Regions from separate parts of the Arthrobacter sp. LT660 genome, predicted to be linked through region 1. Evidence: predicted binding sites of a transcription regulator. Region 1 holds the regulator's gene; the other holds the start of a gene.
The links. Region 1 encodes HspR, which represses chaperone genes until heat shock. Its sites were predicted from a motif close to AAGTTGAGTCNNNNNGACTCAACTT; they were not measured.

Region 1 (4,401 bases):
CGCGGCGTTCGGACGGGTTGCGCCGCTGACCGTGGAGATCGGTTCCGGGCTCGGGGAGGCCGTGGCCGACGCCGCCGAACGGCATCCCGAACGCGACTTCCTGGCCGTCGAGGTGTACCGCCCCGGCCTCGCGCAACTGATGGTGCGGATCGAGCAAAAGGGCCTGACCAACGTCCGGGCCGTTCAGGCCAACGCCCCGGAGGTCCTGGACGTGATGCTGCGCCCCGGCTCCGTTGACGAACTGTGGGTGTTCTTCCCCGACCCGTGGCACAAGGTGCGGCACCACAAGCGTCGTCTGGTGAAGGCGTCGTTCGCGGACAAGGCTGCGCGCGTCTTGGCGCCCGGCGGCACGTGGCGCCTGGCCACCGACTGGTCCAACTACGCCGAACAGATGCGCGAAACGCTGGATTCCTCCGCGGATTTCGAGAACCTCCACCCGGGCGGCGACGCCGGCCCGGAAGGAACCCTGACGCGGGTGCGCCGCGGCGGACTCGAAGGGCACGAGGGCGAATCGGAGTTCACGGACGAACGCGGCGGCTGGGCTCCGCGCTTCGACGAACGCGTCCTCACCAGCTTCGAGGGGAAGGCGCTGAAGGCCGGACGGCTGGTCTTCGACCTGGCCTACCGGCGCACGGCCTAGGTCCTCCGCTCGTCGGCCTCGCGCGAGGTTAGCCGGCCGCTTGCGGGGGCAACGCCGTGGCGGCCTCCGGGCCGAATTTGGCCGCGTACGCGTCGAACAACGGCTTCCAGTCCTTGTCGGCGTCCTCGACGTATCCGCCGACCGATTCGCGCAGGTTGGCCAGGCAGACGTGCCATCCCGCGCCGTCGCGCGCGCCCCGTCCCCGATCGTCGAGCGAGGCGGCGAACACGAGGCGCGTTCCGGCGTCGTACTCCTGAAGCGCGATGCGCAGGGAATCGGTCTCCCACCGGAAGGCCAGGCTGCTGCCGGATTCGACGTCGACGACCTCGCCGCGCATCGGCTCCGCGTCGGGTTCGGCGGGGAACGTGAAAACGAGGTCGCGCCCCGGCGTCCACTCGCCCACGATGGCGGCCGGAAACCAGTCTCGCAGCCCGTCCCGGGTGGTCACCGCGATCCAGGCGTCCCAGCGGTTGACCGGCAGGTCGATTCCGTAGGTCAACACCCAGCGCTGTCCCGCCGGCGCGAAGGTGGCCAAGTCCATTGCGTACCCCGTCATGGCCACAGTCTACGGCTGGCCGGCCGCGCGCCCACCGGTTCGCGGCCCGTGGTGACCAGGGCCAGGTTCCGCAACGACTGCGTTCCCGGGTCGCGGTAACCATGGCTGGCCCGGTGCGCCCCGGGCACGAACCGCGACGTGTTGTGGCCGGTGACCGGCAACAGGCCAAGGTCCGCCGCGCCGTCGACGCCGAAACCGCGGCCCGGCACGAGGGCCCGTCCGCTCAAAGCGCGCCCGGCGCGCGCCAGCCAGTCGTCTGCCGCGACGCCTTCGAACACGGCATCGCCGGCGAGCCCCATCAGGGACGGTTCCAAGGCCAGCTGCCGCGGCACTCCGGCGGAGCCGGTCGTCGCCAGGACGTCCACCCGGATCCGGGGCGTGCCGGGGCCGTCCGGCTGCGCGGCCAGACGCTCCAGGGCGTGGGCGGCAAGGGTGGCCCCGTAGGAGTGTGCCTCGATGGCGGTGCGCGGCGCGTCGGGCCGCAGCCGGGCGTAGCGGCGCAGATCGTGGGCCAAACGTTCGACGGCGGCGCGGGCCGTCCGGTTGAAAACCGCCCGCAGCAGGCCCGGGGCGGGATAGGCGAGCCAGGCGACGACCGCCGGGTCCGGCTCCCCCACCAACCGCTGTTCGAGCAGGAGCTGCCCGGCCTCGCGCGTGGTGCCCCACATCGCCGTCGTCGCCCGGATCCCCGCGCCGGAGAGTTGCCAGGTCACATGGGTGGCCGTGTCCAAGTTGCCGACCGCGACGGCGGCCAGCGGCTCTGGCCCCGCGAGGTCCAGGTAGAGCAGCCGGCGGCGCGGAATCGCGGCGTCCATGGACGAGGGCCGCAACGCGTGGACCACCCCGTCGATGGCGGCCTTGTGCCGTTGCGGCAGGCTGTCCCGCCGCCCCTTGAGGACGTCCAGGCGCGCCTCCGCCGCGTCGCACAGCTCCGCGTAGCCCGTGGGCACCGGCACGGCCGGACCCCCTACTGCTGGGGCCGCCAGACCACCACGGCCTGGCTGCGTCCGCGGGGGCGCTTGCCGCGCGCCAGGGGGACGACGTCGCCGCCCGCGCCCGCCGCGAACACCCGGAAGAGTTCGGCGTTGCGCCGGCCGGACCGCGTGGCGTCCAGTTCCTGGGTCAGCTCGGTCACGCGGGCCCGCAGGGCCGCGACCTGGTTCTCGAGCTCGAGGACGCGGCGGATGCCCTCCAACGAGACGCCGTCCTTGGAAAGGCGCTGCACCTCGCGGAGGAGGTCGACGTCGTGCTGGCTGTAACGACGCTGCTTGCCGCGCTGCCGCGACGGGGAGACCAGGCCCATCCTGTCGTACTGGCGGAGGGTCTGCGGGTGCATCTCGGCGAGCTCCGCGGCAACGGAGATGACGAAAATGGGCACAAACCGGTCCGGCATCATGGGCGCTACAGCACCGCCTTGGCGGCCAGACCGGCCCGTGGATCGGCGTCCGCGGTGGCCTCGGCGAACGCCTTGACGGCCGCCTCGGCTTCGCCGCCGAGCTTTTGCGGTACGACGACGTCGATCGTCACCAGCAGGTCGCCGGTGGCCTTGGACGTCTTGATCCCGCGTCCCTTGAGGCGCAGCGTGCGCCCGGAGGCGGACCCGGCGGGAACCTTGACCTTGACCGTCTCGCCGGTCAGTGTCGGCACCTCGATCTGGCCGCCCAGTGCGGCCTCGGGGAACGTCACCGGCACGTGGATGCGGATGTTGGCGTCCTCGCGGATGAAGAACGGGTGCGGCCTGACGGAGACCTTCACCATGAGGTCGCCGTAGCCGGCCTGTCCGCGCTGGCCCTTGCCCTTGACCCGGACCGTCTGTCCGTCCTTGATCCCCGCGGGAACCCGGACGTCGATCACCTCGCCGCTCGGTTCGCGCAGCCCGATCGTGGTCCCGTTGACGGAGCCGGCGAAGGAGATGGTCGTGCTCGCCGTGCGGTCCGCGCCCTTGCGGGGGGCCTGCTGGTACCCGCCGGCGCCGCCGAAACCGCCGCCGCCGAAGAGGTCCGCGAACTCCGGCGGCACCTGTCCGGACTGAAAACCGCCCTGCGGGAATCCACCGCGACCGCGGGCCCCCGCGGGTCCGCCCGGTCCCCCGAAGAGGTTGCCGAACATGTCGTCGAATCCCGCACCCTGCCCGTGCCCGCCGGGACCGCCCGCCGTGAAGCGGGCTCCGGATCCCATGGCTCGGATCGCGTCGTACTGCTGGCGCTCCTCGGGGTCGGAGAGCACCGAGTGCGCCTCCGTGATGTCCTTGAACCGCAGTTCGGACGCCGCCTCCCCCGAGTTCGTGTCCGGGTGGTGCTGGCGCGCCAGCTTGCGGTACGCCTTCTTGATGTCGGCGTCGCTCGCGTCCTTGGAGACGCCGAGAATGGCGTAGAAGTCCTTGTCGGCCCAATCCTGACTTGCCATCGGGCGCCTCCTCTCAAAATCCTTGGTGCATTTCTGCCGGTTCGGGCGGGCCGGGGCATGTGCCCCGGCCCACCCGGGCCCTATCTGTTGTCCGCCGTCGCTACTCGCCGGTGGACACGACCACCTGGGCTGCGCGGATCACGCGGTCGCCCTTGCGGTAGCCGGGACGCAGGACCATGCCGACGTGCTCGGCAGGGATCTCCGCGTTCGGCTGCTGCATCAGCGCCTCGTGGATCTGCGGGTCGAACGCCACGCCGGCCTCGGCGATGCGCTCCAGCCCCTGGGCGGCGAGGATGCCGTCCAGCTTGTTCGCGATCGACGCAAACGGGCCGTCCGCGAGGTCGCCGTGCTGCCGTGCCGCGTCCAGGTCGTCCAGCACGGGCAACAGCCCGGACAGGACGGACTGGACCGCGAGTTCGCGAACCGCTTCCCGGTCGCGCTCGACGCGCTTGCGGTAGTTCACGTACTCGGCCTGCAGCCGCAGCAGGTCGTTGCGCAACTCGGCCTCGAGGCCGCCGGACTCGGCGGGGGCCTCCGCGTCCTCCGCGGACACCTCGTTCAGGATCCTTTCGGCCTGCGCGAGCGCGTCCTCGGAGTCGTGGGCCTCGTCGGTCGGCGTGAGGTCCTCGTGGTGGCCCCCGACGGGTGCCTCGGCACCCTCCTGAGGCGAACCGGCGTCGTCCTGGCCGCGGACCTGGCCGGTCTCGGGGTCGATCTTTCGCTTGTCGGTGAAGCGCACGGGTTCTTCGGTGCCGTGCTCCTCCTCGTTGCCGTGGTGCGGCATGGGCACTACCGCCTT
Region 2 (4,401 bases), 530 kb from region 1:
GGTCATCTTCGACATGGAGGCCGCGGTCCCGGAGGCGCAGAAGACCGAGGCGCGCGACGCCGTCGTGCACGCCCTGAACTCCGGAATGACCGCCTGGGTGCGCGTCAACGGCCTCGAAACCGAATTCTGGGCCGACGACCTCGCAGCCCTCTCCAAGGCCAAGGGCCTGCGCGGCGTCATGCTGGCCATGACGGAGAAGCCGGAACAGGTGACCTACACGGCCATGCGCCTGCAGGCCGGCACGCCGGTGCTCGCGCTGATCGAATCCGCCATCGGCATCGAGAACGCGACGGCGATCGCCTCCGCCCCGGGCACGTTCCGGCTGGCCTTCGGCACCAACGACTTCCGCAAGGACACCGGCGTCTCCGAGGACCCCCTGGCCCTGGCGTACGCGCGCGGCAAACTGGTGGTCGCCTCCCGCGTCGGCCAGCTCCCGGGCGCCATCGACGGCCCGGCCACTCCCGGCGCGACCGGGGGAGAGGTCCACGCCGCCTGCCAGACCACGGCGTCGATGGGCATGACCGGCAAGCTCTGCCTCTCCGCGAACCAGGTCGAGGACGTCAACACCGGCCTGTCCCCGAGCACCGACGAGCTCAGCTGGGCCCACGACATGCTCTCCGCGCACGCCGCCGGCGCCTCCATCGGCGACGGCTCCTACCTCCCGCGGCTGGCCCGCGCGCAGAAGATCGCGGACCTCGCGGACTCCTACGGGCTCTGGAACGCCTAGGCCTTTCGGACAAACGGAAAGGCCCCGGTTGCGCCGTATGGCGCTTCCGGGGCCTTTCGTCGTTCAACCTCGCCTGACGGCGGGTGAAGCTATGGGGTTACAGCGGGCGAATGTTCTCTGCCTGCAGACCCTTGGGACCCTGCACGACGTCGTATTCGACCTTCTGGTTCTCGTCGAGCGAGCGGTAGCCGCTGCTCGCGATTGCGGAAAAGTGAGCGAAAACGTCCGCCGATCCATCGTTCGGCTCGATGAATCCGAAGCCCTTTTCTGCGTTGAACCACTTAACGGTGCCTGTTGCCATGATGCTTCCTTCGATATTGCGTACAGCTGCGATCGTCGATCAGGGAGCCTCGCAGCATCGCTGGGTCCCTCCCCTAAACGTATGGTGACGTGGACGGTGTGGCAAGCGATACGGGGTATTGGTTTCCCGCAGGACGCTGAAAGTTCACATTTGTCCCGGTTGCGGGTGGATTTCGGTGAAATCGGAACGTTTTTCCGGCCGCGGCGCGGTGCCGCGTTGCCGGATGTGACGTGCCTTGGTGCGTCTATGACGTCGGGCGAGGGGGCGGACGACGGCGATGCGGCCCATTCCGCGCGCCGCTCCACCGCGTCGGCCTCGCGTCGGGTCTCCCGTGCGTGCGGCGGTGGCGGACCAGCATGTTGACCAGCCACGCGGCGGTCGACGGCTTCGGCAGCGCGAGGATGGCCTTGCCGGTGACCTTGTCCGGCTCGGCCTTGGCGGCCGCCGTCCGCGCGGCGACGAACCCGCCGGGCATGGACCCGAAGAGTTCGGCGGCAACCGCGGCCAGGTCCACGTACCTAGTGTCCGTCGGGCGCCGCGACCAGGACGTTGCGCTGGGCGCCGAGGCCCTCGATCTCCGTCTCCAGGACGTCGCCGGCCTTCAGCCAGGGGTGGCGGCCGCGCTCGTTGCGCCGGCCCAAGGCGACGCCGGCCGGGGTGCCCGTGAGGATCAGGTCGCCGGGGCGCAGCGTCACCATCGTGGAGAGGTACGCGACCAGCGCGGCGGGGGAGAAGACCAGGTCCGCCGTCGAATCCTGCTGCACCACCTCGCCGTTGACGCGGGTGGTGATTCGGGCGCCGGGGGTGAACTCGTCCGGGGTCACGAGGTAGGGGCCGACCGGGCTGGCCGCCTCCCAGCACTTGCCCTGGGTCCACTCCGGCGTGCGGCCCTGCCAGCCGCGCATCGAGACGTCGTTGGACACCGCGTAGCCGGCGATGTGCCGTTCGGCGTCCTCCTCCGGGATTCGCCGGCCGGCCGCGCCGATGACGATGGCGAGTTCGCCCTCCCAGTCGATCCGGTGGTCCTCCGCGGGGATTTCGATCTCGTCCGTGGGGCCGGTGAGGGATTCGGCGAACTTCGTGAAGACGGTCGGGAACTTCGGGGTCTCGTTGCCGGTTTCCGCGATGTGGTTGCGGTAGTTCAGGCCGATGCAGAAGACCTTGGCCGGGGCGGGGATCAGCGTCGCGAAGGTGGCGGCGCCGGCGTCGTGCCTTGCGCCGTTTGCCTTGGCCGCGTCCAGCGCGGACTCGCGCTCCGCGGCCGGCGCGGCCAGGAGGGCGCCGACGTCGTCGAACCCCTCTATTTCGACGGCGGCGGAGCCGTCGATGAGGGCGGCGAATGTTCCGCCGGATTCCGGGTGGCGAAGGGTGGCGAGTCTCATGGGACCATCCCACCACAGGGGCGCGGAGCCTGTGGGCACGGGGGTGGAAATGCGTCGTTCGCCGTGGGAGAAATGAGCCAAAAAGGGACTGGCACTCCGCGGCGGAGAGTGCTAATTTAATCGTGGGTTGAGCGGATGGCACTCAAGTTTGAGGACCGTCGATCGACCCCCACAACACGAGAAACACGGCACCGGGGTGGTGCCCCACGAAGGAGTTGATCATCATGGCAAACACATTCGATCCGTTCCGCGAGCTCGACCGCGTGGCCGGCGCGCTGTTCGACAACCGCCTGCGCGACGTGCCCATGGACCTCTACCGCCAGGGCGACCACTACATCCTCAGCGCCGACCTGCCGGGCATCGATCCGGGATCGGTGGACATCGACGTCGACGGCCAGCTGCTGACCATCCGCGCCGAGCGCACGCTGGGCGAGCAGGAAGGCGTGAAGTGGCTGACCCGCGAACGCCGCGGCGGCAGCTTCGTCCGCCAGCTCAACCTGGGCCAGGGCATCAACATCGAGGCGATCACGGCGCACTACAACAACGGCGTCCTGATGCTCACCATCCCGGTGCGCGAGAGCGCGAAGCCGCGCAAGATCGCCGTCGAGACGGGCAGCCGGGACAACGGCGCCGACCAGATCGAGGGCGAGGCGACCTCGGCCCCCGGCGGACAGGGGGCCGTGGGGCAGTAGGCCTCCGGATCTCGCCGAAGCCAGATGCCCCACCCTTGCGTTTCGACTGAGGTAGATGTCGGTTTCCGCCCGGATTCGGACATCTACCCTCGTCGAAACGGGGGTGGGGGACATCTGGCTTCGTCGAAAGAAGGCGTCGCGGTGGCGGCTAGCCCTGGGTCTCCGCGTAGAACCATTCGATGTGCTCGCGCAGCAGCTTCGAGGCGCGCTGGCCTTCCCCGGCCGAGACCGCCCCGAGGATGCCGTGGTGCTGGGTGCGCAGCACGCCCGCGACCGGTTCCCAGTCCTCGTCGCTGCGGATCGACTCGGCCACGTAGTCGCTGATCGACAGCCGCAGCGACTCCATCATCGCCTCGATTACCGCGTTCCCGGCCAGTGAAGAAAGCAGGACGTGGAAACGGGCGTCGAGGGCGTGGAAATCCGACCGGCCGAGCGCCGGGTCGTCCATCTGCTCGAGCAAATCCGCGGCCACGGCGAGTTTCGCGCGTGTGGCGTCGTTTTCCGGGTCGATCTTCGTGGCCTCCGCAGCACCGGTTTCCAGCAGGATGCGGGTCTGGACGATCTCGGCGACCGTCAGCTGGCGGGTGGCGACGTGCAGCCGCAGAGCGGCGGCCAACCCGGCGGCCGGCCGGGACACGATGACCGCCCCGGCGTTCGGGCCGGACCCGGTGGAGGTGCGCACGACGCCGAGCACGTCCAGGATGCGGATGGCGTCTCGAACCGACGCCCGCGAGAGCCCATGCGTCTCGGCAAGGGCCCGCTCGCCCGGAAGCTGGTCGCCTAGCTTCAGCGAACCCGAGCGCAGTTCCGCCTCGATCGCCTCGAGCACGGTTTCGTAGGCCCGCGGGCTGGGGGGTCTGGGGGGCTTGCTGTTCACCGATTCATCTTCCCACGTAACAAGGGGCGGGGGCGCCGGGAACGAGTGCGCCCGCCCCTCGCTGCGTGGCACGGGATCAGTCTCCGGACGCCCGGCCGGCGGACCTCGGGACGGCAAGGTGGGGCTTCTGGTTGAGCATCCACCGGATCGCCAGCGTGATGCCCGCGAGCAGCAGGACCAGCATGACCGTTCCGAGGTTCAGGCCCAGCCCGTGGATAACGAGTAGTGCCAGCGTACCGGCGGCCAGGCAGTAGTAGGTGGTGACGATGATGGTCTTGCGCAGCAGGTCGCCCTCCCGGCCCAGCATCCCGACGGTCGCGGAGGCGGCGACGATGTTGTGGATGGAGATCGGGTTGCCGCCCGCCCCGCCCACTGCCTGCGCCGCGACGACCGTCTCCGGGGGAACGCCGATCTGGGCGCCG

Region 2: a site for HspR is predicted at 2,535-2,559, ahead of AC0QSG_RS11155 (Hsp20/alpha crystallin family protein). Genes of this name have one in related genera too.

What each region holds. Positions count from the first base shown of each region.
Region 1 is NZ_CM149651.1:1,881,436-1,885,836, forward strand. Features, by position in the region: gene trmB (tRNA (guanosine(46)-N7)-methyltransferase TrmB) at 1-640, shown strand, start outside; gene AC0QSG_RS08730 (SRPBCC domain-containing protein) at 669-1,196, opposite strand; gene AC0QSG_RS08735 (alpha/beta hydrolase) at 1,193-2,152, opposite strand; gene AC0QSG_RS08740 (heat shock protein transcriptional repressor HspR) at 2,164-2,592, opposite strand; gene AC0QSG_RS08745 (DnaJ C-terminal domain-containing protein) at 2,598-3,602, opposite strand; gene AC0QSG_RS08750 (nucleotide exchange factor GrpE) at 3,703-4,386, opposite strand; gene dnaK (molecular chaperone DnaK) at 4,400-4,401, opposite strand, start outside.
Region 2 is NZ_CM149651.1:2,415,663-2,420,063, reverse strand. Features, by position in the region: gene AC0QSG_RS11175 (HpcH/HpaI aldolase/citrate lyase family protein) at 1-727, shown strand, start outside; gene AC0QSG_RS11170 (cold-shock protein) at 825-1,028, opposite strand; gene AC0QSG_RS11165 (hypothetical protein) at 1,273-1,542, opposite strand; gene AC0QSG_RS11160 (fumarylacetoacetate hydrolase family protein) at 1,547-2,410, opposite strand; gene AC0QSG_RS11155 (Hsp20/alpha crystallin family protein) at 2,635-3,102, shown strand; gene AC0QSG_RS11150 (FadR/GntR family transcriptional regulator) at 3,251-3,979, opposite strand; gene AC0QSG_RS11145 (L-lactate permease) at 4,056-4,401, opposite strand, start outside.